2 regions of the Priestia sp. 3CA3 genome follow, and region 1 is predicted to be linked to the other one. Evidence: a T-box and tRNA genes for the amino acid it is inferred to sense, from the RefSeq annotation. Region 1 holds a T-box; the other holds one or more tRNA genes.
What was found. The T-box of region 1 lies ahead of ileS (isoleucine--tRNA ligase). A T-box ahead of a tRNA ligase gene usually reads a tRNA of that ligase, here a tRNA-Ile.

Region 1 (15,472 bases):
AGCAGGAGCGCCTACATCTTTTTACAAATATAGGGGATGAGGAAGGTTATAATGAGCAACGTACAGAAAAAAACAGACGTTATCTTAATTGGTGCCGGAGTCATGAGCGCAACTTTGGGATCATTACTCAAAGAGTTAGCACCTGAATGGGACATTAAAGTATTTGAAAAACTCGCAGACGCAGGGGAAGAAAGCTCGAACGAATGGAATAATGCAGGGACGGGCCATTCTGCGCTGTGCGAACTAAACTATACATCAGAAAAAGCTGATGGATCTATAGATATAACGAAAGCGATCCGAATTAACGAGCAGTTTCAGCTGTCAAGACAGTTTTGGTCTTATCTGGTAAGCAGCAAGTTGATTCGCAATCCGCAAGATTTTATCATGCCAATTCCGCATATGAGTTTGGTACAAGGGGAAAAAAATGTATCGTTTCTGAAAAAGCGTTTTGAAGCGCTGTCAAACAATCCGTTGTTTCAAGGAATGGAGTATTCCGACAGTGCTGACAAACTAAAAGAATGGATTCCGTTAATCATGAAGGGGCGCACGTCAAATGAACCGATTGCCGCAACTAAAATTGATTCGGGAACAGACGTAAACTTCGGTGCTTTAACACGCATGTTGTTTGACCACCTGAAGAATAAAGGGGTTCACGTTCATTACAAACGAAGTGTAAAAGATATTAAACGTAAAAGTGACGGTATGTGGGAAGTAAAAGTCGCAGATGTAGACAGCGGCAAAGTTGAGTACCACACGGCAAAGTTCATCTTTATCGGAGGTGGAGGCGGAAGCTTGCCTTTACTTCAAAAAACAGGTATTCCTGAATCCAAGCATATTGGAGGATTCCCGGTAAGCGGATTATTTATGGTATGCAATAACCCTGAAGTCATTGCGCAGCACCACGGGAAAGTATACGGAAAAGCCAAAGTCGGAGCTCCGCCAATGTCAGTTCCGCACCTTGATACACGCTATATTGACAACAAAAAGACGCTGTTGTTTGGTCCATTTGCCGGCTTTTCACCAAAATTCTTAAAAACAGGTTCGAACCTGGATTTAATCAGTTCTGTAAAGCCGAATAATATTTTAACCATGCTAGCAGCAGGCGTCAAAGAAATGGCGTTAACAAAATATTTAATTCAGCAAGTGCTGTTATCAAATGAAAAACGTGTCGAAGAACTGCGTGAGTTTATCCCGAACGCGAAAAGCGAAGACTGGGATATCGTTGTAGCAGGCCAGCGTGTGCAGGTAATCAAAGACACGGAAGCCGGAGGAAAAGGAACGCTTCAGTTTGGTACAGAAGTTGTAAGTGCCGCTGATGGTTCGGTTGCTGCACTTCTTGGCGCTTCGCCTGGTGCATCGACGGCGGTTCACGTTATGCTTGAAGTATTGGAAAAATGCTTCCCAGAAAACATGAACAAGTGGGAGCCAAAGATAAAAGAAATGATTCCTTCCTATGGCATGTCGTTAGTTGATCATCCAGACTTCTTTAACGAAATTCATGCGTCTACTTCACAGACGCTTGGTTTAATTAAAAAAGAGTCCGTTTATAGCTAAAGATTTTACGCCGCAACAAACAGCACATGCGTATGTGAAGAAATCTACAGGCGTGCACAAACACCACCTTTTCTTGAGGTGGTGTTTTAATGGTCTTTATATGTAGAGTTTGATTTAAGAGCGGTATTGATTGCTTCCAGGCTGAACTTTTAAATGCTTCCACGCCGCAATTGCATCATCGCGGCTTTTTCCATTGTTTTTCGGATCCTTAAAAAAATCGCGAATAAAGCGGTTGTATTCAAACTCAGGCGCAATTTCTTTTTGATAAGAAGGCTGCTTTTTTCGTTTTTCTTCTTCATGCCACGCTTTTACCACATCTCGATAGGTTTTCCCTACATTTTCTTTAAAGTAGTTTTGAATATATGTGGAAAAATGAAACGTAGGATGAATGGCTTTCTTAAAAAAAGCCCGTACTTCTTGACTGCAGCGGTGATTTTCCCCAATGACGGTATCTAATGTTAGCGGCGCTTGTGTTTTAGAGGACGAGCGTCTTTTAGAAGGTGCTCCTGAGTGTTGAGTGTTACCGGTTGTTAAAAACACTTCAATTCTTTTTGAAAGTTCCATTTTAGATCCAGACGGGCTCATGTTGTTTTTACGGCAAAATTGCTGCAGCTCGGTTTTGAGCCAGTAAAAATCCGTGAAGTCATTGATAGATAAATTTTTTGAAAGTTCGGGTCTCATTGTTTTAACCTCCATATATTTACAAATTGATTATAGAACGTTTGTTCTTGTTGGTCAATTGTTTTTAGAGAAGTACGAAGCAATGTCTTTTATGTTTCTTCCTACATAGTGAGAAGAAATAGGCTGTTTATTCATCTCTCTTGCCCAAATAGAAAGCTGGCCGATGTGATGGATTTCATGAATGATGATGTGATGCAAAATGTCAGCTTCCGTGTAAGAAGTAGAATCCCAAGGGACTGTTGCGTACCTTTTGTTGGAAAAATTCAAATGACTTAGAAAGTCGGCAATTTCGGGTCTATGTGCAGAAGAGAGTGCTTGAAGCTTTTCGAGCGTATCGTGTTCTTCAAAAGAAAGAACGATATCTGGTTTACCTTGGATGGCGCGTATCCAGCTGTCTTCCACATCAATAATATGAAACAGAGTTTGTAAAATGCTGCCCGTTCCTCCAGTCCGCTTCTTCAACAGTTCTTCTCTAGAAAGTTGATAACACCAGCTAAACCATTCATCTCTCACTTGCCAATTATATTCAAAAAAATGAATCATCTACCACACCTCACATGTTTTTTTACCTCTTACTAAATTAGATTAAGGCTTGTAAATTCCTTTGTAAAAAGAAGAAAAAACGTCTAGGCAAGAGATCTCTTGCAAATTCCAAAATCAAACAATTACAATAATAGAAAGGAGTTGATCACATGACGCTACATAAAAAAGTACTTTCTACAATTCTAGGAGGAGCTGTCGGAGACGCTTTAGGCGTTCCAGTTGAGTTTAAAAAACGCGATACATTTCGGATCACAACTATGACAGGCTACGGTACATACAACCAGCCTAAAGGAACGTGGTCAGATGATACATCTCTGACGATGTGCTTGATTGATAATCTACTAGAAAAACAAGATGAATATGATTTAATGCAAAAGTTTGCGAACTATTGGTCGGATGGCTACTGGACGCCGTACGGAGAAATGTTTGATATTGGCATCGCAACAAGCGAAGCGATTCGCCGCTATAAAAGCGGACTTCCTAAAGAAGAGTGGGGAGGAAGCGCTGAATACGACAATGGAAACGGAGCGCTTATGCGTATTGCCCCGCTTGCGTTTACACTATGTGATGAACCTAGCTTTACAAAAAGAAAAGAAGAAATAGAAAGAATTGCTCACGTCACGCACCGCCATGTGCGCTCTACGCTTGGCTGCATTATATACGTGGAGCTGCTTATTCGTCTTCTTGACGGCAACGAGCCTTTTGAAGCATATGAAAACGCGGTAAATCTCTGTCAAAAGCAGTTAACAGGTACGGAGTATGAAGCAGAGTTTTCTGCGTATGAACGAGTGTTAAACCTAAGCTTGCCGCACGCAGCGAGAAATGCAATCGGGTCAACTGGATACGTCGTCAGCTCGCTAGAAGCATCGCTTTGGTCTTTTCTGCAAAGTGATGACTACGAAGAAGCTGTACTTACTGCTGTGAATTTAGGAGAAGACACAGACACAATAGGCTTTATTACGGGTACTATGGCAGGAGTATATTATCAGCTGGAGGGCATTCCTGAAGAGTGGGTTTGTCAGCTTGCTAAAAAAGAAGAGTTAGAGAAGGCTTGTAAGAAGTTTGCGGATATATGTTAATGGATCATAAAAATTACTCAAAAGTTCGGAGGAGATAAAGTGAAGTTTTGTATGGATTTTGGCGATACCAATTTTATTGGAGTGGCAAACGCAAAAGAGTACCAATCATTTGTCGATGAGGATTGGGAGCTAGACCAGCTTCTGAACCACTTCGGCAGTGAAATGAAAAAGAGAAATATCCTAGTATGTCAAATGACAGAAGAAGGAATTGAACACTCCTGGAACGTAGAAGTGAAGATTGGAACAGAGTCGGATATAGGTACATACTTTAGAAAAGCAACAGGTTATATAAATGTAACCAATCATCAGCTTTATCTCGTAGATTATGACTGCCTTACGATGGCCGCCCAGTTTGAAGATCAGTCTGTGCCTGATCAAAACTGTTCTAAGTATAGAATTGATATTAAAAACGGTATGTACAAGGTCGAGCTTATTCAATTTTATAATGTTGATCAAGATGAGTATACAGGAAATGACCAAACGGATCTTTTATTGAACTTTATTAAGATGGAGCATGTTGAAGAAACAGCCAATGAGGTATTTTGGTGTACGTATTAAGTAGTAAACGTACCGTAGGCTACTAACTTAGAGGCGTAGTGTGCCGTTCTAAGGCATTCTATCTTATTTATATACTCACTGAAACCCTCTGGCTTTGTGTCAGAGGGTTTTTATGGTCAAAATTATTTATAGTATACTTTACATACAAACTTCACGTTAAAGAAAGGTGATCACAGTGCCAAATGCATGGGATGCAGAACAAATCGTATCAGCAGCGCTTTCCAAAACGCTAATCGAGACGCAGTTTCCAGAACTTGCGCCCGCTAAAGTTTCACTGCTTGGCTACGGCTTTGACAATACGGTTTATCAAGTAAACGACCGCTTTGTGTTTCGGTTTCCAAGAAGAGAACTCGCAGTGAGGCTATTAAAAACAGAAAATCAGCTTTTACCAAGTCTTGCTTCTCAATTGCCTCTATCGATTGCAGAGCCCATTTTTTTCGGTAAGCCGAATGCAGCATATCCTTGGCCGTTTACGGGCTATCACTACGTGCAAGGAACTCCGCCTGCAAGATTAACAGAAGAAGAGCGCATACAATCCGCTTCTGTACTAGCGAGGTTTCTTCGCACGTTACATCACTATCCTTACTCAAAAGCGCAAGAGCTCAGTGTTCCGTTTGATGAGTTAAATCGGCTTGATATGATGAAGCGAAAGCCTGCGCTAGAGAAGTATGTCAAGCAAATGAAAGAGCGTAATCTTTATTCAAAACAAGAGATTCTTGAAGACTATGTAAATGACATACAAGAAATTAAGTATCAAGAAAAACATGTACTAGTTCACGGAGATCTTCATATTAAGAACATGATTGTTGATCAAAACAATATGGTTTCAGGCATTATTGACTGGGGGGATGTTCATATTGGTCATCCGGCAGTTGACCTAGCGATTGCCTATAGCTTCTTACCATCTAAAGGAAGAGCTCGTTTTTTCAAAGAATACGGAGAAGTAGATGAAGAAACGCACAGGCTTGCAAAATGGAAAGCCGTATTTACAACCGTAGTGCTTGTGGCACATAGCTACGATCAAGGAGATAAACAAACGTTAGAAGCGGCTCTAGAAAGCTTGAAGCTGATTTTTCAAGAGTAATAAAACTGTAATAGAATTTCTGTTCAATTCCTGTATAGTTAAGAAAGGATAAAAATAAAAACAACAGGTGAAGCAAACGATGAATACAAGCCACTGGAATGAATCAGCAGCACATTTACTAGAAAGGTGGATACAGCTATATAAAGAAAAGGAATCTCTTATTGGAGAAAAGGAATCTTTAAACATGCTAAAAGAAGAAGTAGACGGGATGGATAAAGAAAAATTTCTCTCCATAGTAGAACGTCAATTGCAGAAACTGTATGACGAACTGGAAAAAGAACGGACAGAGTACAATATGAACAACAGTGAATATACAATGGTGACGTTTCTTTCAAGCGACTATCAGGAGTACGTAAACAAGCGTCAAAGCAATATGAGACAGATTGAACAGTTAACAAGCATACATAGAAGTGTTACAGAGCTTTTCGGAAAAGAACTTTTTTCTGAAGCGGATATGGTGGCGTTTAGAAATGACTTTTTTCAACTAACAGAAAAACATGCTAACGCGTCATCGTTAAAAGAAATGAAGGAAAACTGGAATACGTATTTGCCCGCGTTCGTTGACTTTCAAAAAAAGCATGAACATGTAAAACAAGCGACAGCCACAGTACTCGAAGAAGACAAGAGTTTAAAGCAAGAATGGCATCAGCTAAGCAAAAATAAAGTAGTGACCAAACAAAAAGCAACCGCCTTTCGCACAAAGCAGCATGAGCTAAATGAAAACATTCGAAAAGCCACGACTGCACAAAAACAGTTACTCGAACTGCACTGGCCGGATGTTCGCAGCCAGTTTGATGCGCTACAAGAAAAAATGAGTAAGAGTCTTTCTACCGTGCTGAAAGAAACGGAACGCAGTATGGAAGTCATTAGCCAAAACGATGCAAATGAACACGCCAAGTTAAAGCAATCACTTAACGACCTACATGCAGTCCACAAAGTTGACGTTCATCAAACGTGGTTAGCGGCTTTTATTAAAAAATCACGACCATTTTTTAACGAACTGAGTGAAGATATAAAGGCTACTCGATGTCAAGAGCTATGGAACCGAATTTACGGCATGTATAAAGGAATAGCAGTAAACGAGTTTATTGTTACCTACGAAGAATTATTAGCACTTCAGCCGCTTGCCAGTGCAAAAAGTACAGAAATACCAGGGTCATTAGCTCGGTTAAAGCTAGATATAAACCCTGTTACGCTGCCAGCCTACGCAGACTTTCCCGTGCTCAAAAAGCAGCAATCATCACGGCGCACTTTTCCTATTTTAATAGGAGGAGCTATCCTCCTTGTCTTGTTACTGACGATTGTATATATGAATCGTGACAATCAAACGGCAGAAACAAGCTCAGATATAAAAGTTACGGCCAGCACGAAACCGTTAAAAAATGAACAGCCTAAGCCAGATGCTGTCAGCAAAACGGAGCTTGAAAACTTTTTTATCTCCTATAAAGCTGCTTACTTTTCAAGTTTAAACAGCGGAGACTTTAGTGGGATGGCACCTTATATCGACTCGAATCAGCCAGTGTATAAACAGCTGAAAAGCTACATCACATCACTTGCCGGCAAAAACGTATCGTTTGCTAACGATCAGTTTCTTGTGACAAAAACAGAGTCACATGATGATGGAACCTACAGCATTTATACAAACGAAGTGTACACGTTCACCGACTCATATGACGCGAGCACGCAGTTTAAAAAAGAACGAATTTATCATGTGAAAGCTGCTGGCAAAGACAAACTTCAAATTACTAAAATTGATACATTAACAGATGAGCAGAAGCCGGTGGAAGAGTGAATGGTTTCTGAGAGATTATGAACAACCGCTAGTTCCTTTTTGGAGCTAGCGGTTGTTGTGGTTGGAGGCGACTTTTCCTTTTTTGGTAGAGTGGTAGCGACTATTTGTGAGTCTTTCATTCATTAAGCTCATGTCTCTCCTAGTATAAGTGTGGTAGTATCGAACATGTATAAAATATAGGTCGTAACATAAGTAAAAGGAGGTGCTATGATGAAAAAACGCACAAAAATAGTTAGTGCAGTCATTGCTGGAGCTACTATTTTAATAGGAGGTATATGGATGGGAAATGAAACCCGTTATCCAAACGTCCCCGCTTTTAATGATCACTTTACACGAGAATTTTTAGAAAAAGATAAAAAAGTAGATGATGGATTTTATGAGTTTAAATCGAAGACAGGGCAGTATACGATGTGGTTTCCAGAGGAGTATCAGTTAATTCATGAAAATAAAGAAGACTACTCTCTCAATGGAAATGCTTATGAGCGATGGGTGGCTTCTTCGGAAAACTCCTTTAATAATAAAAATGGAATTTCATACATAAACGTAGAACTGGCAGAGAAGGTAAAAGAAAATAAGGAGGTAAATGTAGAGAGTCTGTTCAAAAAGAACCTACATGTGAATCAACCAAAAAAGATAGAAACAGCGCATATCAGTATATATTACGATTCAGCATATACATATTTTAAAGGAACTGAAGAAAAAGTTGTAAAGAACAATATCAAGTATGTTCCAAATACATATGTAGCATATATAGCAGATGAAAATACGGATAAAGTAATCGAGCTTTATTACAAATACACTGGAGATCATTTAACAGAGAAACAAGGGGAAAAACAAGAAAAATTCATTTTTAAAATGCTGAAAAGCGTAAAGTTCTAATATCTAATAGGGGAAATAGGCAAGAATGAAAAAGGAATTCGTGTTCATAAAACAACAAATTCCCTATTTCAATACTCTTCTCAAAAAACATTAGCAATTCCAGTTTTTTTCAATGAAATGAAATGCAGGCCGTAAATTTGTTTTATTAGCAATTGAAATAAGAGCGGGCACCACCGAAGGATCTGTTTTAGAGAAATTAGGAATCCGTGGATTCAACCTGAAAAACTGATCGCCTAAAAGTTCAGAGCTAACCATTGATTCATAGTAGCTCGATCCACCAGAGATAATCTGAAGAAACGGCAGCAACGGTTCATTTGGAGATCGGTCTAAAAGCACCCCCCAATTCGGCGGAAGGTCCTCTATATCTTCGGGGCGTATGTTATCGGCACTCACCATTCCCCATCCCTTTGTATCTCTTCTTAATTGAGTTGGCTGTTCACCTGTTCCAATAGATAATACGGCAATTTGATCTAACGGCTGCTTTGCTTTTCCGACTGCAAACGCGATACTAGCTGTACTGGTGTTAGTTGCTACTGTATACCCATCCACATAGTTTTGATAAGCTCTTTGCGTTGCAGGTGCAGCGCTGCTCCTAAGTATTACGTCACTTGCTTTTTCATTAAGATAGGGAGAACCAGGAAAATTATGAAATAACACAGGATTCCAACGATTCAGCTCCGGTGAAAATAAGTGAAAGGATGGCACAACAATTCGTTTCTTTAAGTCTCTAAGGCGAAGGTCTCGGGGGAAAAATGTTCGTATGGCTTTAATAAAACCAGAATAGGGTACTTGTTGGTTAAAAACAGGTCCGCCCGGTCGGGAAACGCTGAATGCCGGTAAGATTTGATCTTTAAAAAAATCAAACGTTTCTTCTGGTGATCTTCCGCTTGCTAACGCAAGAGCAGTAAATGAACCAATCGAATTTCCTGAAAAAACATTGGTTTCACTAATTAACTTAGGGTTTTGATAAGCCAATCTATTCAAAAGTTGTAAACTTAAAGCACCTAAAGTGCCGCCTCCATCAAAGGTCATAATCCGATATTTTGTCAAAGGTGATTTCTCCTTTCGAATCCCATCAGAGGTATCATTCTGTATATGTTTATTTGATGTGTTGCAGAGGTATGAGTATCTCTTTTACCCCTCCTTTAGAAGCCAGGTTATGCAGATGAACATTCTTAGAAATAAATAAAGACTCTAACGAACCAAACCATCGGCTAAATCTTAGCCGATGGTTTTATTTGAGTAGATGTTGTTAATAAGGAACATTTCCTTGCTTAATTACAAAAATAAGAACAAGAAAGAGTATGAAAATGGAGATGAAGCTGAAAATATTATACTCATAACATTTCGTTCCTTCTTTTAATCTTTTCGCTCCCTTTATAAGTGCAGGCCAAATCTAAAATAGCCCTTTTAAAGAAATTAAAGGAAATATAGTGCCCGTTTATACAACATTTTATTGTAAGATAGATTAGTTGCATATGAATCGAATATTAGTAGGTTCACACTAACTTACCTATTATTAGTGTAAGGAATCAAGAAAGAGTGAGGGAAAGGTCAAAATGTCTAAGACAAGGTATAAGAACCAAAAAGAATCCAATGAAGCAATTGCAAAAGCTTATATAGAGAACGATTATACAAATAGTCAAAATAAGCTGTTGCTAGTATCAAAAGCTAATTACAGGAAAAAAAGTTCAAATCTATGCTACTCGTCAGTAGACGATAAAGGTATGAATTTTTATGAATTTAACAACAACGCTGAACAGAATTTAATGTTAATTGAGCGGTATGAATGGGCTGATTTCTCTAGCGTTACAATTGACCATAGCATTGCAAAATCAGTATTTACATTTGTAGGTCATGGTGAAAATAGGGATATTACAATAGAGGTAAAAGGAAAGGAAGTAGAGCAAGTTATTCGTAACCACTCTTCTATGGAAGTTAACGTAGTAAAAAGACCTGTCTGGACTAAGGTATTAGGATATCGTTCACAGACAACTTGGAAAATGTTTATGGCTTCGACTGTTTATACATTAATTCTTTTATTTATTTTAAATGCTTTGTTACCAGCATCTACTCATAATTTTATTACGGGACTATCTTTATTCCTTTTCCTTCTAAGCATCATAGGTTTCCTTGTTGGATTAATAAAGCCAAAATGGGTATTGCCTAAATTTAAAGTCAAAACAAGAAAACGTGTATTATTTTCTTATCTATATTTAATTCTTAGTTGTTTATTTATTGTTGGAATCTTTAGTGATGAAGAATCAACATCTACTCCTGCTTCAACTCAAGTAAGTTCTTCGCAAAACAGCGTCACTGTTGCATCTAAAAAAGATGTTGCTGATAGCAGCAAGCAAAAAGTTGAAAAGAATGATAGTGATAAAGCAGTAAAAGAAGAGAAAAGACAAAAAGCTGAGGAGCAAGCGGCAAAAGAAGAAGCAAAACGAAAAGCTGAGGAGCAAGCGGCAAAAGAAGAAGCAGAGCGTAAAGCTCAACAACAAGCAGCTAGTCAACAGGCTACAACAAGCAGTTCTACTAGCAGCAGTGGAAATTATAAGCCATTTGAAAATGATCCGAGTGATGATCAACAGTCTAATATGTCTTGTTCGGGTCAAATCAAAGGTAACAAAAACTCGAAAATTTACCACGTACCTGGCGGAGCTTATTATGACAGAACTCAAGATAACATTGTTTGGTTTTGTTCAGAAGCGGATGCACAAGCAGCTGGATATAGAGAATCCCAACGATAAAAAATGTATGCAACCTTTAAAAGCTCTCCTATATGTTTCTTGGAGAGCTTTTTTCTTTATGAGAGGATTAATATAACGTATGTATTAAAGGCACAGGACGAGTAAGTTTTAAAAGCAGAAAAGATATGAAAAAAGAATACTTTGAACAAAATAATTTGGGTAAGAAAGCTTAAAGTAAAGTTTTGTAAACGCGTCTGTAAATAAAGTTCACTGGCCCATCTAATGCTGTCATATAATAGAATTAGCTATTATACTTATATTTATTAATACTTTTTCAAAAACGGTCTTAGCTCTAAGGTTTTAAATAGTTTTATAGATGGGAGTTAAAGCAAGCTTATGAACAGAGAAGAAGTACTACAAAAAATAAAGAACTTAAACATCTGGAAAAAAAGGGATCAACGAGCTCCGCACAAACCATTGTTGATACTGTATGCCCTAGGTCAGCTACAGGCCAAGCAACGAATGCACCTGCCGTATAGGGAGGTGAAAATCCCTTTAAAAGAGCTGCTTATGGAGTTTGGACCTTCTCGGAGTTCCTACCATCCAGAGCATCCTTTTGTTCGTTTGACAGGAGATGGAATATGGGAGCTAAGCGAAGCAGTGGATAAGCGTAGCTTTACAGATAAATATTTACATTGAAAGTAACGGAATCGCGTTATGTTCAATGCATCATAAATTATTTGATCGAGGAGTTTTTACTTTTTCAGATCATAATGAGCTGTTAGTGGCAACTCAAGCGCACGGGACGAATGGATTTGAAGAATGGCTTATGAAGTTTCACGGGCAAAAGCTTAGAGATCCTATTCATCCGGCGTATCAGCCGAGTGAAGATTTTCTTGGGTGGCATGTTAGAGAAGTATTTAGGGGACCTGCTAGATATCAAGCAGGTGATATAAATTAATTTTTGTGAATGATAGATTGCTGCGTCTATAATTAGGAAGTGATTTACATATTGTAATGTCAGTTAAAATACGTTCAAGAAGATATAGACGGAGGAAGAAAGATGCTACGAAAAAGCGGTGCGAAACGAATACAGACTTGGTTTTACGATGAAGATCCAAATGGGATTAAAGTATCTGAGGTGCCGAATACAACGATACAGGCTGTATTCATTCCCAGAAATAGTTTGAAAGATTTAAAGGGTGAAAGCGAAGTAGAAAAGCCCGGCATTTATTTTTTATTTGGAGAAGATAAAGAGGCATATATTGGAGAGGCAGAAGTGGGATATGAACGTTTAAGACAGCATGCTAGTCCATCAACAGGTAAAAGTTTTTGGGATGTGGCCGTGTTAATTGTCTCTAATGCTTCTCAAGATCAATTAGATAAAGTTGATGTAAAATACTTAGAACATATTTCTTATCTAGCAGCCATGCGCTCTGGTACATATGATATTAATCAAACCGTTCCCACAAAACCGTTTGTGCGTGAATTTAGACGAGACGACCTGACAGATATTTTTAATGTTATTAAAGTTTTACTTGGTGGGTTAGGCTTTTCCATTTTTGCGGATGCTTCAAATGGAATAGAATATGAAAGCGAAGCTGTACAGTCTGGTGACATACCAAAGATTGAAGCAGAGCAAGCGATAGAAGAGGTTGTTCAAGTTGAGACACATTTGTCAAAAGATATAAAATCAGTAATAGTAGAGGACGTTCTATATTGTAAGCGCCGAGATGCGTATGCGACCGGGAAATATGTTAGCGATGGATTTCTTGTCTATAAAGGAGCTTTGCTTGCGAGCGAACAACAGCTAGAAGGAGCTAAACTTAAAAGGCAGCAAGACCATATTAATACTTTTCTAGAAAACGGTGTACTAGAAATAAAAGATGGTAGATACATGCTGGTACAAGATCAAATTTTTTCTTCTATCTCAGCTGCGGCAGTGTTTGTGACACAGCGAAGAAGCAGCGGAACTTCTGAATGGAAAGATAAGAACGGAATAACAGCGCGTAATAAAATCGAACAAATGTTAAGTGCAGAAACAAAATAACCTAGATCTAAACCTTTGGATCTCAATAAGGATTTCAAAACATTGACATTCCCTTCCAAACCGCATACAATAGCTACTAATAAAAGCACACAAATTCGTTGAAGAGAATCAGTACGCTGCAAGTTTGTTCCACAGAGAGCTGGTGATAGCTGAAAGCCAGTGTTCAAGCCGCAGGGGAATATCCTCTCTGAGAAGTCAAACTGAACGATAAGTAAGTTTGAACGGTAGTCTACCGTTAAAAAGAACGCGTATGATTGTACGTTGCTGAGTGCTATTGATGAACGGATCAATAGAAGCCAGGGTGGTACCGCGGTTTAAAACCCGTCCCTAGTCATAGGGACGGGTTTCTTTGTGTGCTTTTAACTTTAAAAGGAGTGGTATCACATGAAAGAAGTGAATGTAAGGGAGTCTTCGCAAGAGCGCGAACAGCGTATCCAGCAGCAGTGGCAAAAAGGAAATGTGTTTCAGCAGTCGGTTCAAAACCGAGAAGGGCATCCTTCGTTTGTATTTTATGAAGGGCCCCCGACAGCCAACGGTCTTCCTCACGTAGGGCATGCGCTTGGCCGGACGATTAAAGACGTGGTGGCTCGTTATAAAACGATGACAGGGCATCAAGTGATCCGAAAAGCAGGCTGGGATACGCACGGACTGCCGGTAGAGCTCGGTGTCGAAAAGCAGCTCGGGATATCGGGGAAGCATGACATTGAAAAATACGGCGTAGAAGCTTTTATCAACAAGTGTAAGGAAAGTGTGTTTGTGTATGAAAAACAATGGCGCACGTTCACGGAGCAGCTTGGCTATTGGGTTGATATGGAAGACCCTTACATCACCTTAGAGAATTCATACATTGAAAGCGTATGGAACGTGCTTGGCACGATTCATGACAAAGGACTTCTTTATAAAGGCCACCGCGTATCACCTTACTGCCCGAGCTGTCAAACGTCGCTGAGTTCGCATGAAGTAGCGCAAGGGTATAAAGATGTAAAAGATTTAACGGTAACGGTGAAATTTAAAGTGAAAAACCGCGATAATGAGTATTTTTTAGGGTGGACGACAACGCCTTGGACGCTTCCGTCAAACGTGGCGCTTGCGGTGCATGAAGAGATGAACTACGTTCGCGCTGAGCAAGGCGACAGCGTGTATATAGTGGCAGAAGCACTTGCAGACAAAGTGTTAAAAGGAGAGTATACGGTTTTATCTCATCATAAAGGAAATGAGTTAAAAGGGATGTCATATGAGCCGCCGTTTGATTTTGTGAAAGTGGAAAAAGGGCATGAAGTCGTAACGGCTGATTACGTAACGGATCAAAGCGGAACGGGTGTTGTTCATTTAGCACCTGCATATGGTGAAGATGATTACAGAGTCGTAAAAGAAAACGGCTTTTCGTTTGTGAACGTAGTGGATGAAAAAGGACAGTACACGTCTGAAGTGCCGCCTTTTCAAGGACGTTTCGTGAAAGACTGCGACGTTGATATCGTTCGTTATTTAGCAAATGAAGGCGTGCTGTACCATAAAGAAAAGCATGAGCATAGCTATCCGTTTTGCTGGCGATGCGACTCGCCGCTTCTTTATTACGCAAATGAAAGCTGGTTTATCCAAACGACGGCGTTAAAGGAACAGTTTTTGAAAAACAATGAAAGCGTGACGTGGTACCCGGATCATATCAAGCACGGTCGCTTTGGCAACTTTTTAGAAAATATGGTGGACTGGAACATCAGCAGAAAGCGCTACTGGGGAACGCCGCTGAACGTATGGGAATGCGGGGAATGTGCGCATCAAGTAGCTCCGAAAAGTATCAAAGAGCTTCAAAATCATGCGTCTCATTCCGTTGATGACAGCATTGAACTTCATAAGCCTTATGTAGATGACGTGCAGCTGACGTGTCCGGTCTGCAGCGGAGAAATGAAGCGAACGCCAGAAGTGATTGACGTTTGGTTTGACAGCGGCTCGATGCCGTTTGCGCAGTATCACTATCCGTTTGAAAACAGCGAGCTGTTTCAAAAGCAGTTTCCAGCAGACATTATCGCAGAAGGAATTGATCAAACGCGCGGCTGGTTTTACAGCTTGATGGCAGTTTCAACGCTGTTTACTGGAAAAGCGCCTTATAAGCGCGTTTTGTCTCTTGGCCACGTGTTAGATGAAAACGGTCAAAAGATGTCTAAAAGTAAAGGAAATGCGCTAGACCCTGTTGATCTTATTCATACATTTGGTGCGGATGCGCTTAGATGGGCGCTTTTAGCAGACAGTGCACCTTGGAATCCGAAGAAATTTTCAGAGCGGGTCGTGCAAGAAGCGAAGTCAAAAGTGATTGATACACTTGTGAACGTGTACGGCTTTTACGTTCTGTACGCCAAGCTTGACGGCTATAACCCTGAGCAAACGTATGAATTGAAAAAAACAAAATTGGATGAATGGATTCTTTCGCGTTTGCATAGTACGGTTAAGCGAGCAACAGCACATCTTGAAGATTACGGATTTACAAATGCCGCTCGTGAAATCGCAGCATTCATTGAAGAGCTAAGCAACTGGTATGTACGACGTTCTCGCGATCGCTTTTGGTCA
Region 2 (15,472 bases), on a different contig from region 1:
ATTTTTTAAGGCATGTGTGTTGCCATACCATAAATTCAAACCTTTTGTTTTATATACAATTTCTTTTGTTTGCGGAGTATTTACTTTTTCTTTGTTAGTCAATTCCATTGTTATTGCCATTGGATAATCCTCCTTCATCGTCTTTAACCGTTTTGAGCACAATAAAAGTCTCTCTATGTCTATTTAATATCTATTGTTTACTATTAGTGTAAATACATACGAGAAGCCGAACGCTTCCCCTTATTTTGATCATTTCTATTAATCCTTACACTTACAGAATAATAGCCGACTATTAATTGTGTTTTAACTCAATGTAAAGCTTTTGTAAATGAAGGCCTATCTGCGTGTTTTTTAGGTAAAAAACTAGTTCTTACGACCCTTAAATTCAATAAAAAACCATATATGTAAAGATTTCTAACAAAAAAGAAGAGGTTGAGACATAACTAAATTAATTTGATATAAAGATAAGTAAATTAGATAAATAAGCCAGTACGAATCACTTCTTCTGACACCACTGTTGATTTCCGTGCAAGCAGGCGGCCGGTGAGCCTCGTTGTCGCTTCCGCTCCTGCGGGGTCTCACTTCTTCCGCTTTTCCGGCAGAAGTCTTCGCCCTGCCCTCCAATCAACCGCTTAAAGCACCTACTTACATGAAATCTACGTTCACCCTCTCAATAAAAAAATCCGAACAGCGTTAATTCTTAATCAACGTCGTTCGGATCTTACTTCAACTAATATGCTTTTTCCCAGCCTCTTTAATTGGCGTCGTTTGCAATGACAGCCTGTTGATTCTCTTCTTGATCTTTTACTTCTTGTTCACCTTTTTTCTTTAAATCAAAATACGTATCGAGCGCAGAACGAGCAAGCTCTTTTGTAATGGTATTTGGTGCACTTGGCACAAATGCCGATGGTACCACGACAGCTACTGCAATTTCAGGATCATTTGCCGGAGCAAAGGCCACAAAGTTTGAGTTATTAACTTTAATCGGATCCCCTCCGCTTGGGTTTTTCTCATAGGCTTGTGCCGTTCCAGATTTACCAGCAGGATTATAGTTCGCTGTATGGAAAGCTGCGTACCCTGTACCGCCTTGTTCCTGCGTAACCCGCTTAAAGCCATTTTGAACATCTTTAATGTATTCTTCTTTCATCGTGATACGATTTAACACATCAGGTTCAAATGAATGCTGCGTACCGCCAATTTCATCGGTTTTTATCGTTGGCTTTCGGATTTCTTTTACTAGCTGCGGCTTGATGCGATACCCTCCATTAGCTATTGCAGAAGTATATTGAACAAGCTGCAGCGGCGTGTACGTATCATACTGGCCAATTCCTAAATCAAGCGCTGTACCTGGAACATTGCTTCCGCCTTGTACACCTGTTGATTCGTTATCGAGGTTTATGCCTGTTGATACGCCTAAGCCGAACTGACTGTAGTACGAACGCAGTTCGCTGAATGTGTCAGGTTTAATCGGTAAAGTCATGTTCTTGTGGTACTGTAATCCAGCCATCGCCATTACCGTTTTAAACATAAATACGTTGGATGAATATTTTAACGCGGATGAATACGTTAAGGGTCCTAACCCCTCAGCCTCAGCTGATTTCTTAATTGGTGTTCCTTTAATTTTTAACGGTTCATCAACGAACACTGTGTTTGGCTTAATAGCTCCTGAATCTAAGCCAGCTAGAACCGTTGCCCCTTTTACAACAGAGCCCATTGTATAAGATGTTGAAATATTCCCTAATGCAAAATCTTCTATTTTAGGTACCCCAGTCTTCTTATCAATGGTGTATTTTTTACCTGCCATTGTTAAGATTTCTCCTGTGTGAGGATCCATCATAATCACAAAAGCACGGTCTAAAAACTGCGTTCCTTTCATTTTCTTTTTGGCTAAAAGCTGGTCCGTAATTTGTTTTTCTACCGCTTTTTGAAGCTCCATATCAATAGTTAAAACTAAATCACTGCCGCGTTCGCCTTTCGACACTTGAATTGTATCAAGGAGATTTCCTTTATCATCTGTTACATACTGGACTTTTTCTTTTTGACCGCTGAGCTGAGCTTCGTATTGCTTCTCTAAATAGCTCGTCCCAACTTGGTCATTTCGACTATAGCCTCTTGATAAGTAATACTGTACTTTATCTTTGGGCAGACCCTCGTTGGCAGAGGATACATTTCCAAGCAAAGTACGGAGAGTGCTGTTTTCTGGGTATGAGCGATCCCAATACGTTGTTGTATCAACACCCGGAAGTTCATCTAAATGCTCACTTACAACGGCATACTCTTCATTTGTCACACCGCTTTTAACAATTTGCGGGGTGTTAGAATAACCTGCCTCCATTTGGCGCTTAATAGCTAGAACTTCTAAATCACTCTTTAAACTTTCTAAATCTTTTTTAGAAATGCGGTCTAACTGACGTTGATACAGTTCGTCATCAGTCATTTCACCATCTTGAACTTTTTTACGATCAGCTTTCGTAATTTTCTGCTCCGCTTCTTTAGGGTGAAGCATAATCCAATAATCCTTCATGTCGCGTTCTGTAATTTTTACCACGTTTTTAGCATCTTTATTCTTTCTATTTTCTGGAATATCAATCACATTTGTGGTGTAAGGAACATCGATCATAGTGGCTAACTTTTTAGCGATGCGCAGCCTTTCTTCAGCTGTATTTCCTTGAAAACGAGTATATGTAATCGTATTTAAAGAGGTATTATCTACAATTACGCGGTTATACCGATCGTACATTTTCCCTCGAGGAACAGGCGTACTGACTGTAACGTCCTGTGTTTTTTCGACTTCTCGTTCGTAATTCTCACCGTACACAATTTGAACAAGTCCCAACCGCAAAATTAATACGGAAAATAGGGCAAATACGGTCAAGAAAAGTAAGTTCACACGAAAAGGCACATGACTTTTTCTTCTTTTTTTCTTTTTCATACCAACACCTACACTTTATAAAACATATATACCATAACACCATAAAATCAGACATTTAGCAAATAAATAGACACCTGGCAGGTGCCTATTTACACAACGTATTTATTCTAAAAGAAAAGCGAGGCATTTTCCATAGTACAAATGAAGGAGCTGATAATACTCTAAGCTGGAGACTCTCCGTCTCCTTCATTTAATACTGGAGGAGTAACAGTCGTTTCTTTTTTGTGCAGAGGCTGTGAGATATGTCTTACACAAAAATAAATGATCGTATGCCCTGCTCCAACAATAGCTAATAAAACGGGAATACTTTTTGCTTCATCAAAAAATAGTACGGCTATTAAAAATAAAGATATGGAAACAACGCGCCCAATATTCAGAAATACTTCTCTGACAACAATGTATTCGATTCTTTTTGAAACAACGTCCTTTGCTCGTCCAATCACATCGTACGTTAGAGAAATGAATGGAACCAACAAAATAGGATAGGCAATGGCAATACAAACAGCATATATAATTAACTTTGGATACGATAAGTTAAAGATAAGCAAAAAGACTGCTCCATAGAGAAGGAGGCCCCCGGTGAAAATAAATCGAAGGCGATTTTTTTGCTTAATAAATCTTGAGGCTACATAGTATCCTACAAACGCCACCGCTGAATTCACCAGTCCATAAGTTCCTAAAGCTAATTCACTTCCCGTCGTAATAAATACCATGACGGATACGACAAAAATGAACGTACCTTCACGCAATCCTTGAAAGAAATGAGCCTGTAATATTCGATTCCAGTCTTTGTTGACTTTTCGTTCAGCCCACACTTCTTTAAATTTGTATACTCCTTCAGCTGCGCGTCTTGTAATAAAAAAACTAAGCACAACGGCACCGACAAACAATAGCAGAGATACACCAAACACAATTTTATACCCAAGTGATTCATACAAAGCGGAAATAACAAAGCCCGCTCCTAAAGGACCAATCATCCCTGCAAAAGAGTTTAAGATCCCTAAAAATCCGTTAAAAAAGTCTCTTGTATCAGGTTCTGTAATTTCAAAGGTTAGCACATTAAAAGCTAGCCAATAAAAGCCATATCCTATACCCAGCAGTCCACCAAGCAATACTAAATACTCGGCTGCGTTAGCTCCACTGACTAATACAGCGATATAAAAAACAGCTAAAAAAGATACGCCTAACCTTAAAACCACAACCCGGTCAATTCGTTTGGCCCATTTACCTGCTAAAATAAACGTAAGCGGCTGAAGCACCACTACCGCTAAATTATAAATAGCGAGATCCGAAAATTCGCCTGATTGTTTCCACAGATAAATGTTAACAAACGAATTGGAAATTGAAATAGCCAAGGCATAAAGACCGCCTATAATTAAAAGCAAAAGTAAATCTTTACTAACTTCTACATCTCCAACTACTTTTTTTAATAAAGGCATATCAAAAAACTCCTTTTCTCTTCTACACCTAGTGTGTGAAAAAGAAAAGGAGATATGTAAAAGAATTGGAAAACAAAAAAGCCAGTAAAGGTAATAATTACTTTACTGGCTCTTAAATACGTCTTCAGCTTATTTTGCAGCGTCGTAACGCTTAGCAACTTCGTCCCATTTTACAACATTAAAGAATGCTGAAATGTAATCTGGACGGCGGTTTTGATAATTTAAGTAGTAAGCGTGCTCCCAAACGTCTAGACCAAGAATTGGCGTTTTGCCTTCCATTAATGGGCTATCTTGGTTTGGTGTGCTTGTTACTTCTAATTCGCCGTTGTTTACAACTAACCAAGCCCAGCCAGAACCGAAGCGAGTTTTAGCTGCATTTGCAAATTCTTCTTTGAATTGATCAAAGCTGCCGAATTTGCTAGCGATAGCGTCTGCTAATTCACCAGTTGGAGCACCGCCGCCGTTAGGGCAAAGGATTGTCCAAAATAATGAGTGGTTCGCATGACCGCCACCGTTATTGCGTACTGCTGTACGGATATCTTCAGGAACAGCATCTAAGTTTGAAATTAACTCTTCAATACTTTTGCTTTCTAAATCCGCTTTGCCTTCAACAGCAGCGTTTAGGTTTGTAACATATGTGTTGTGATGTTTTGTGTGGTGAATATTCATTGTTTCTTTGTCGATATGTGGTTCCAGTGCATCGTATGCATAAGGTAGTTCTGGTAATTTGTAAGCCATGAATAATTCCTCCTTCAAAATATGTAAGCATTTTGGCGCAAAAGCACCATATACGTTTAGATTAGCAAATTTACCCTACTCTTTCAAATAAAAAGTACCTAATCCATGATTTATATTTACCTAATTCCCATTCGCTATTCTTTTAAACATAAAAAAAGCTTCTTTTTCTCAAAAGAAGCTTTGAATAGACAATAGTATGGCGGAGGAAGAGGGATTCGAACCCCCGCGGGCTTTAACACCCCTGTCGGTTTTCAAGACCGATCCCTTCAGCCGGACTTGGGTATTCCTCCAACCCTATAAATGGTGGACCCTGCAGGACTCGAACCTGCGACCGGACGGTTATGAGCCGTCTGCTCTAACCAGCTGAGCTAAGGGTCCACATGGCTCCACAGGTAGGACTCGAACCTACGACCGATCGGTTAACAGCCGATAGCTCTACCACTGAGCTACTGTGGAACAATATGAATTATGTATGTCACAAACGTAAATTGGAAAATAGCGGCGGAGGGGATCGAACCCCCGACCTCACGGGTATGAACCGTACGCTCTAGCCAGCTGAGCTACACCGCCATGGCTCCACAGGTAGGACTCGAACCTACGACCGATCGGTTAACAGCCGATAGCTCTACCACTGAGCTACTGTGGAACAATATAACATTTACTAGCGACATTAAAAATTTAACATGTTTCTGGCCTAAAGTCAATATATTATTTTAAAACAGCGTATAAAAAATAGGCAATCATCAACAGTTGAATAAATCCTTTTGAGATAGCGCCACTAAAAAAGCCAATAACCGAACCTACTCCAATTTTTACTGCGTTGCTAATTGTGGTCCGATGAACAATCAGTTCTCCTACAATCGCTCCGATAAACGGCCCTAAAATAATTCCAAATCCCGGAATAACAAACGGACCCACAAGCAATCCAACTGTACTTCCCCAAACGCCTGCTTTAGTGCCTCCGAATTTTTTCACACCAATAATATTAGCGATATAGTCTGCTAAAAAAAGTGCGACAACTAACAATCCTTGTATCACCCAAAATAACCAGCTATAGGAGCTAAAATCATAAAATAAACCGTATATGACAAATCCTAGCGCTACAAATAGCACGCTTGGGATGATGGGATAAACCAACCCAACAAACGATACAACAAAGCTAATGATAACTAATGCCCAACATAAAATAGCCATGCCCGCACCTATCCTTTTTATTATTACTATTTATCATACAATAACCACTCCTATAAAGAAAGACCTTGCACCACGAGACCTTCCTTTATTTTACTTTCGAATATATCTTCAGATAACGATTTTCGAGTGTACCACTGCACTATTAACAGCACAGTCCTCAAACTGCCCGTAATAACCCCCAAAAACAATGACAGCAAAATCTGTACATATAAAGAAATGCTTTTGACAAAACGCTCCATCGCACCATTGTAATTGGTAACGTTTTCTAAAACCTATTGTAAACCTTAAATTTCCGCTATAAAATAAGGTATAATCAGAATTTTAAATAATAGGAGGCTTTACAATGAGCATGCTGAAAAAGATAGCATGGAGTTTTACTTCCTTTCAAAAAATAAAGTCGCTTCGCTTTGAGCATACGAATAAAACAATTGGCTTTGTGCTGTTTTTAACATTCATTTCTTTGCTGCCTACATTTTTCTTTATGACTTTGACAATTGTAAACGGCTATCATACCGCGACTACAGATCTCCCGAAATCTGTTTCTTCTTTTTCTATTTCAAATTCACAGCTTACGTCAAGCCAACCTTTCACAAAAAAAGTAAACGGTACCGCTTTTATCTTAGACCCCTCACAGTCTATTGAACGGTTTCATTCCCCTGCTCATGCAATTGGTTTTTTAAAGGATGGAATTTATATCACGACTAATTCACAAACACAAACGTATTCATATGAGTTGCTAAACTGGCATCATAAAGATAAAAATGAACTGTTAAACTTGCTGCACGAACAAAAATTTTCTTTATACATACTTGTCCCTATCGCTATGCTTTTACTGTACGTATTAACATCTGGACTAAACTTCCTTTCTATTACCTGCCTTGCTTATCTTGGAAAACTGATTGGACTCATCACTAAGAAGCAGCTTCCTTTCAAACAGCTATGGGCACTGAGCGCTTATAGTACGGTAGCCTTCACGCTGCTTTATACGCTTTTTGAAGCTTTTTCTTTGTCTCTAGCAACACATAGCTCTCTTTACTGGATAGGAACGTTCTTCATTTACTTATTGCTCGTCACAAGGGTTCCTATGAGAAAAAAGGTAAAATCTAATAAAGCGATTGAAACATAACGAAATGAATCCAATCAACCGCTAGAAGCACCTACATACATAAAATCTATGTTTACCCTGCCAATGAAAAACTCCGAACGAATTTAATTCTTGATCAAGAATCAAATTTGTTCGGAGCTTCTTCAACTAACATACTTTTGTCCCAGCCTCTTTATTTCTGTACAACTTTTCTTCTCCCCATTGCAGAAGAAAAAATTTTCAACTGATACAAAACCCACAAACCTCCTGCTGCGAGCAAACTAAAGCTATAAATAAACATCAGCCTTTCAGTATGCATCCACACTTCAAAAACAACGGGTCCCAACGCTACTCCTAAAAATCTCACCGTTCCATAAATGGATACAATAAATCCTCTTTCTTCGTCTGAAGCCGCTGAAGTAATCATCATATTAATACAAGGAAGAACAAATCCTAAGCCGCCAAAGGCGACTGTCAAACAAAACATCAGCACAGGAAGCGTATAAATCACCGTTAATACTCCAAACATTACGAATAAAAGAATCATTCCTACTATCATCAATTTTTTCATGAGCACTACATCTGTTTTGATTCGCTGACCGGTCCAATAAGAAACGAGCGTCATCGCGCCAAGAGGAAATAAAAAAGCGGTTCCTTTGAAAAAACCGTCTATATGATACGTTTCCTCTATTAAAAAAGATAAGTAATATAAAATGCCAAATAATAAAAACAACCCCAGTCCCCCCACAAAGAATAAAGGAAAAAGCGATTTTCTTTTATCATAGACGATCCCAATGGCTCTCTTTAAATACTCTCCAACAGATACTGAATCTGAACCTGTTTTCGCTTCTCTCACATACATGCCTATACCTACTAAAGCAGCACCTGCAGCTAAAGGATACACAAAAAATGCGGCATACCATACAACGAGTGCCGCCGTTGCTCCAATTATAGGTGCAACCACTTTTCCAGCTCCATTATATACTTCTAAAATCCCAAGGACTTTTGCTCTTTTTTCCCCTGTAAATACATCTCCAGTTAATGCCATTGCCAACGTTGTAGTACCAGCAGCGCCAATCCCTTGAATCACTCTTCCAGCCATCAACACAGCAAAGCTTCCAGAAGAGACCAAAGCGCTACTAGCAGCGACAAGGCTACCGATTATCATCACGATGAGGGAATACATAATTAATTTTTTACGTCCATATCGATCTGATAAAATTCCTACCGCAGGAATACACAATGCAGCCGGAATAGAAAATACACTCAGTATCAAACTGGTTTGGACTCCACTTAAGTGAAGTGACTTTTGAATGCTTGGCAGCAGAGGAATGAGCATGGAATTTCCCAGCACCATGATTAAAGGCAATAAGCCTAATGAAACAATCATTAATTTTTCTTTCAAATTTCGTTCTCCAATCATATTTAAGTAAGACAAGCATAGGCTTTACACATAAGCAAAAGAATGAAGGAGGAGCATAATGAAAAAGCTATGTGCATTAGCCGCTTTCGCTTTTATCGGATATATTTGTCACTACGACATTAAATACGGGACCATTCCTACTGCGACTGAAGCAGTTCAAGTCAGCAAAGCGCAGCCTGCAGAAACAAAAGCCGCCAGCTCTTCTTCAATCTATACAAAAATAAAAATTAAGCCAGGCGATACAGTTTTGTCCGTCATTGAAGAGCTTACAAAAAAATCGATACCGGTTTCTATGAACCAAATGATTAAAGACTTTAAGAAGTTAAATAACGGTACAGCGCCTGAAGATATTCAAATTGGAAAAACGTATAAGTTCCCTATTTACAAGTAATGACAGCATTCTTCTTGTCAAGATGGGATAGTCATTGTTAAAATAGCTAAGGTAGTACTTTCTACTAGTTATTTTGTTCATAAAGAGTTATTCTATTAATGAATTCAAATTCTTGATTTCATTTTGAAGGAGAGATTATCACGTGAGTGAAATTATACATCGTACAAAAACACGCCCCGTTAAAGTTGGAGATTTAACAATTGGGGGCAGTAACGAATTAGTTATTCAAAGTATGACAACCACTAAAACACATGATGTTGAAGCAACGGTTGCAGAAATTAAACGTTTAGAAGAAGCAGGATGCCAAGTTGTTCGTGTTGCTTGTCCAGATGAGCGCGCAGCAGATGCAATCCCTGAAATTAAAAAACGCATTAACATTCCATTAGTTGTAGATATTCATTTTGACTATCGCTTAGCGTTAAAAGCAATTGAAGGCGGAGCGGATAAAATCCGTATCAACCCAGGTAATATTGGACGCCGTGAAAAAGTGGAAGCTGTTGTAAATGCTGCAAAAGCTAAAAATATTCCAATTCGTATTGGAGTTAACGCCGGTTCACTGGAAAAACGTATTTTAGATAAATACGGCTATCCGACAGCAGATGGCATGGTAGAAAGTGCACTTCATCACATTAAAATTTTAGAAGACCTTGATTTTCATGACATCATCGTTTCAATGAAAGCATCCGATGTTAACTTGGCAATTGAAGCATATGAAAAAGCTGCTCAAGCTTTTGACTACCCTCTTCACTTAGGAATTACAGAATCGGGTACATTATTTGCGGGAACTGTAAAAAGTGCAGCAGGTCTTGGCGCTATTTTGTCTAAAGGAATCGGAAATACATTACGTATTTCTTTAAGTGCGGATCCTGTAGAAGAAGTAAAAGTTGCACGCGAGTTGCTAAAATCATTCGGTTTAGCTTCCAATGCTGCAACGCTTATTTCTTGCCCAACTTGCGGACGTATTGAAATTGATTTAATTAGCATTGCTAATGAAGTTGAAGAGTATATTTCAACCGTAAAAGCACCGATTAAAGTAGCGGTACTTGGCTGCGCTGTAAACGGTCCTGGCGAAGCTCGTGAAGCTGATATCGGGATTGCAGGAGCACGCGGTGAAGGTCTTCTATTCCGCAAAGGTGAAATCGTACGCAAAGTTCCGGAAGAAACAATGGTTGAGGAACTAAAAAAAGAAATTGATAAAATTGCTGCTGAATATCACGCAAAGCAAGAAGCTGAAAAAGCTGCAGCTAAATCATAACCAAAAAAAGCGAGGCGCATATGCGCCTCGCTTTTTTTATGAAAAGAACGGTAATATAAACGTACCGACAATAATCGATACAACTCCGATCCCTATTGCCCATGCTCCTAGCGTAAGTGCTCCTTTTCTGCGTGCGATAAACCCTAGAATAATCCCAGCGGCACCAAGAATAATTGGTAAAAAGAATAGTGAAAGAATCGAAAGCACGAGTGCGAAACGACCGTATCCCGTTCCTTCTCCTCGTCCAGCGACTTCATGATTGCGATTGCGGTCAATATCTATAACTTCACGCTCTGCATGTGGCTCTCCTACTCGGTAAGGAACGCCCACTTCAGCTGCAGTTTCTTCCATGAAATCAGCTTCATATACATCTTTTCTACGCCTTTGTTCTTCATTCTCCATGCTTAATCCCTCGCTTTCGTAAATAAGGAGCATTTATAGTATCTGAATGCGAGAAAAAATTATAAGTGTTAATCTTATACAGCTGCTCATTTTCTTGCAAAAATAGATACCTGCACGATTCCCACACCGTATAATCATCCTTATCTTTTTTCTTAAGGAGTATAAAAAGTATTACTGTTTCTCTTTAGGCTTTATGTTACACTAGACAAGAATAATCAAGCACCTAAGTAGAATAAACGTATTAAAGGAGTGCACGTAGTTGACAAAAAAGTTTGGAATTGACATTGATGGAACTGTTACCTCTCCTGAAACTTTTGTTCCTCATTTAAATAAAGCCTTTAACTTAAATTTAACACTTGAAGATATTACAGAATATGATTTCAGCCCTTTTGTAAATGTATCACCTGCAGAACTCGGGAAATGGTTTAAAGCAAATGAACGCTCTATTTACGAAACCTCTCCACTTGCAGACGATGCAAAAGCGGTTTTGCAAAAGTGGCATCAAAAGCACGAATTATTCTTTATTAGTGCAAGGCACGATCAGCTATTGGACGTCACGGAAGAATGGTTTCAAAAAAATGAGCTATCGTTTCATCACATTGAGTTAGTCGGCTCTCATTTTAAAGTTGAGACAGCAAAACGATACGATGTTGATATCTTTTTTGAAGACAAACATGATAATGCTTGTGAAATCAGTGAAGAATGCAATATTCCCGTTATCTTATTTGATACTCCTTATAATCGCTTACCTGTTCCAAAAGGAGTGGTTCGCGTATATAACTGGCTAGAAGCAGATCAGTGGGTAGCCGACTGGTTAAAAGAACAGCAAAAATAAAAAAGAGAGGTGCATAGCACCCTCTCTTTTTTATTGATTACATTCTATACATTGACCGTAAATTTCGAATTTATGGCCTGTAATATTATACCCTCGCAAATCCTCGTCTACATACTCCATCGGACAAGCTTCAATTTCTTTTGTTTTTCCACAATCTAAACAAATGAAGTGGTGATGATGATGAGCAGTTGCACATTTAAATCGAAAGTGCTTTTCGCTCGAAAGCTCCGTCATTTCAAGTACGCCTAACTCCACAAATAATGATAAATTACGGTAGATTGTATCAAAACTTAGACCAGGATAATCAGGCTTCATATATTCTAATACATCTTTTGCCGTTAAGTACTTATTTGATTTTGAAAACAAGGCAAGCATTTCTTCACGTTTTCCTGTATGTTTATATCCTTGATCTTTTAATAAATGAATGGCTTCAGTTAAATTCATTTTTGTTTCCCCTTCCGTCCTTTATTAATCATAATAGATATGATTAAAATAACAACAGCAATGACAACAATTGTACCGCCTGGTGCTAAATCCAAGTAGTACGCTGAAAATAATCCGCCTAAAACAGATATTTCACCAAAAATCACCGAAAGCAGAATCGTTTGTTTAAAGCCTCTAGCTAAGCGAATGCTTGCTGCTACAGGAAGAGTCATAAGCGATGACACCAATAGAATACCGACGATACGCATCGATACAGCAATGACAAGAGCAACCATCACGATAAATAAAAAGTGCATCCACTTCGATTTAATTCCAGAAGCAGAAGCATGCTCCTCGTCAAAAGATAAAATAAATAATTCTTTATATAAGAAAAAGACAATAGCTATTACAAATACGGCTATGACAACAACTGTCCAAAGATCCGAACGACTAACTGCACTCACGCTTCCAAACAAATAATTCATTAAATCATTATTAAAACCGTCTGCCAGCGAGATACAAATTGCACTAATACCAATTCCGCCCGATAAAATAATCGGAATGGCCAGCTCTTGATAGTGCTTGTAGACCCCTCGAAGCTTCTCGATAAAAAGAGCCCCTGTAACGGAAGACACCATTCCTAAATAGACGGGGTTCACTCCTTGCATAAACCCTATTTTCTGACTAAGAAGCAAGCTCGCAGAAATTCCGGCTAGCGTCACGTGACTTAACGCGTCTGCAATTAAAGAAAGACGTCTTACTACGATGAACGTGCCCAATAAAGGAGCTAAGACGCCAATAATCATACCTGTTAAAAATGCATTTCGCAAAAACTCAAATTGAAATAAACTGCTTATCATACGTGCTGCCCTCCATGATGATGATCATGGGTTAACACATGAACATTATGACCATAAAACATAGATACGTCATGTTCACAAAGCTGTTCGAATTCTTTGGCATTCCCATGAAAGTGTAAAAATTTATTTAAACAAGCAACGTGGGTTACTTTTTCCGAGACAGTTCCAATATCGTGAGTAACAAGCACAAGCGTAATTCCTTTTTCTTTATTTAACTTTTCAAGAAGCTCATAAAAAGTGTATACATTTTGTGCATCCACTCCGACCGTAGGCTCATCTAAAATTAACAGCTCGGGCTCACTTACAAGCGCGCGTGCAATAAAAATTCGCTGCTGCTGACCACCGGATAGCTCTCCTATGTTTCGATTTAAAAATTCGCTCATCCCCACTGCTTCTACCGCTTCTTTTACCTTTTGTTTATGAGAGGCATTCATAAAGCGAAACAAACCTAGTTTTGAAGTAAGGCCCGTGGAAACCACTTCAAAAACGGTAGCAGGAAAGCCGCTGTTGAAACTATTCGCTTTTTGCGATACATATCCAATTTTACTTCGTTCTTTAAACCTTCTCTGATCTTTTCCAAATAAACGAATTGAACCTTGAGATGGTTTTTGCAAACCAAGCAAACATTTGATTAGCGTTGATTTCCCAGAACCATTTGGACCAACGAGCCCCAAAAAAGCTCCTTTTGGAATTGAAAAACTTATATCTTCTAATACATTCACTCCATCATATTGAAATGATAAATGATCAATTTCAATGATATCAGGTGTATTCATATGCGCCTCACCATTCTTTTTTTATATTTCTCCATACAAAAGAGGGCACGGTTTCTATCGTATACTCCGTTACCCATTTACTTTCTCAGAATCATTACGATTTAGTCATTAATGTAGTATACAGGATTGTCTTTTATTTGTAAACTAAGCCGTTTCACTCTTTCGCTTTCTTACCCCCGTAGGTTCATCCGACTCAAAATGTTGTTTTATTACACAATATAGTCACATCTTTCTTTTTTATTCATAAACTGTATATGACGAGGAGGTAATCATATGAAAATTGTACAGCAGATTGTCAATAAGAAAGTAAACAATATTACCCCGAAAGAGCTTTTAAAGTATAGCAAACAATACAACATCCCCATTACAGATCAGCAGGCACACACCCTTGTATCTGTCATTAGACAGCAGCCCGTAAATATTTATAACCTTGAAGAGCGCCGAAATTTAATCAAACAAATTGCTCAAGTAACAGATCGTGAAACTGCCAGACGCGTGAACGAATTATTTCAGCAGTTAATGTAAAAGAAGAGGTCATGTCTGTAGACATGACCTCTTTCAATCACATATGAAATTACATAAGCTTTTGTTTTAATTCTGAATCAAAGCTTTGTGCACGAATCATATCAATTTCCAATTGATATGGCGCTTTTTTATTTTTCTTATCTTCTCCTACATAAGGAGTTTCTAGAATTTTAGGAACTTCTTTAAACGCTGGGTGATGAACAATATAATTCAGTGCACCAAATCCGATTTCACCAAACCCAATGTTTTCATGACGGTCTTTTCGAGCACCGCATACATTTTTACTATCATTGATGTGAAGCACTTTAATTCGCTGTATTCCTACGGTTTTGTCAAATTCATTTAATACACCGTCAAAGTCTTGAACGATATCGTAACCAGCATCATGTACGTGACATGTGTCAAAACAAACAGAGAGCTTTTCATTGTGCGTCACACCATCAATAATTTGGGCGATTTCTTCAAAGCTTCTTCCACACTCTGTTCCTTTTCCAGCCATTGTCTCAAGCGCAATTTGAACTTCTTGATCAGCTGTCAACACTTCGTTTAGACCGTTGATAATTTGCTGAATACCAGCATCTGCTCCGGCCCCCACATGAGCCCCTGGATGAAGAACAATTTGCTTTGCGCCAAGAGCATGGGTGCGCTGAATTTCAGACGTTAAGAAATCTACTCCAAGCTCAAATGTTTCGGGCTTTGTTGTATTCCCTAAATTAATGATATAAGGAGCATGTACAACAATATCTTTCATTCCATGCTCTTTCATATGCAAAAGACCAGCTTCAATATTAAGCTCTTCAATCTTTTTGCGACGAGTATTTTGTGGAGCGCCTGTATAGATCATAAACGTATTTGCTCCATAAGAAGCTGCCTCTTCACTTGCTCCTAAAAGCATCTTTTTGCCGCTCATCGATACGTGAGAACCAATTTTCAACATTCTTTTTTACACCTCTAACCTATTGCGATTAACGATTGTTGCGTCTTTCACTACGCTTTTTCTTTTGCACGTACTTTGTAATTTCACGAGCACGTTTTTTCTTATAGCCAGGCTTTACTTTCTTAGGCTTTTGAATAAAGCGATGTGCCTCTTCTCCCACTTCATCCGCTTTCTTCACACGCTTTTTACGGCGGTTACGGTCATCAATAGAAACCCATTCTTGCTTTTGAAGATCTTTGTTTACAAACTCGATTCCCA

Region 2: it has a tRNA-Ile gene. The T-box ahead of ileS (isoleucine--tRNA ligase) is inferred to sense a tRNA for this amino acid. The anticodon was not compared.

Annotation. Positions count from the first base shown of each region.
Region 1 covers NZ_JBXENJ010000002.1:3,282-18,753, reverse strand. The annotation lists gene AC1VNJ_RS04885 (malate:quinone oxidoreductase) at 52-1,554, shown strand; gene AC1VNJ_RS04880 (DUF6434 domain-containing protein) at 1,669-2,235, opposite strand; gene AC1VNJ_RS04875 (DinB family protein) at 2,290-2,778, opposite strand; gene AC1VNJ_RS04870 (ADP-ribosylglycohydrolase family protein) at 2,928-3,857, shown strand; gene AC1VNJ_RS04865 (hypothetical protein) at 3,909-4,415, shown strand; gene AC1VNJ_RS04860 (phosphotransferase) at 4,591-5,499, shown strand; gene AC1VNJ_RS04855 (TcaA NTF2-like domain-containing protein) at 5,579-7,291, shown strand; gene AC1VNJ_RS04850 (hypothetical protein) at 7,502-8,170, shown strand; gene AC1VNJ_RS04845 (patatin-like phospholipase family protein) at 8,261-9,220, opposite strand; gene AC1VNJ_RS04840 (sunset domain-containing protein) at 9,730-10,920, shown strand; partial or broken gene AC1VNJ_RS04835 (HNH endonuclease) at 11,257-11,821, shown strand; gene AC1VNJ_RS04830 (GIY-YIG nuclease family protein) at 11,924-12,910, shown strand; T-box leader at 13,000-13,242, shown strand; gene ileS (isoleucine--tRNA ligase) at 13,295-15,472, shown strand, end outside.
Region 2 covers NZ_JBXENJ010000001.1:368,517-383,988, reverse strand. The annotation lists gene pstB (phosphate ABC transporter ATP-binding protein PstB) at 1-108, opposite strand, end outside; gene AC1VNJ_RS01945 (hypothetical protein) at 497-628, opposite strand; gene AC1VNJ_RS01940 (peptidoglycan D,D-transpeptidase FtsI family protein) at 755-2,932, opposite strand; gene AC1VNJ_RS01935 (MFS transporter) at 3,094-4,371, opposite strand; gene sodA (superoxide dismutase SodA) at 4,501-5,109, opposite strand; tRNA gene AC1VNJ_RS01925 (tRNA-Ser) at 5,307-5,399, opposite strand; tRNA gene AC1VNJ_RS01920 (tRNA-Ile) at 5,411-5,487, opposite strand; tRNA gene AC1VNJ_RS01915 (tRNA-Asn) at 5,491-5,565, opposite strand; tRNA gene AC1VNJ_RS01910 (tRNA-Met) at 5,606-5,679, opposite strand; tRNA gene AC1VNJ_RS01905 (tRNA-Asn) at 5,681-5,755, opposite strand; gene AC1VNJ_RS01900 (DUF456 domain-containing protein) at 5,818-6,303, opposite strand; gene AC1VNJ_RS01895 (DUF1189 domain-containing protein) at 6,647-7,429, shown strand; gene AC1VNJ_RS01890 (MFS transporter) at 7,581-8,792, opposite strand; gene AC1VNJ_RS01885 (hypothetical protein) at 8,869-9,201, shown strand; gene ispG (flavodoxin-dependent (E)-4-hydroxy-3-methylbut-2-enyl-diphosphate synthase) at 9,353-10,456, shown strand; gene AC1VNJ_RS01875 (G protein-coupled receptor family protein) at 10,493-10,858, opposite strand; gene AC1VNJ_RS01870 (5' nucleotidase, NT5C type) at 11,118-11,693, shown strand; gene AC1VNJ_RS01865 (Fur family transcriptional regulator) at 11,724-12,137, opposite strand; gene AC1VNJ_RS01860 (metal ABC transporter permease) at 12,134-12,976, opposite strand; gene AC1VNJ_RS01855 (metal ABC transporter ATP-binding protein) at 12,973-13,752, opposite strand; gene AC1VNJ_RS01850 (DUF2624 domain-containing protein) at 14,026-14,277, shown strand; gene AC1VNJ_RS01845 (deoxyribonuclease IV) at 14,327-15,214, opposite strand; gene AC1VNJ_RS01840 (DEAD/DEAH box helicase) at 15,243-15,472, opposite strand, start outside.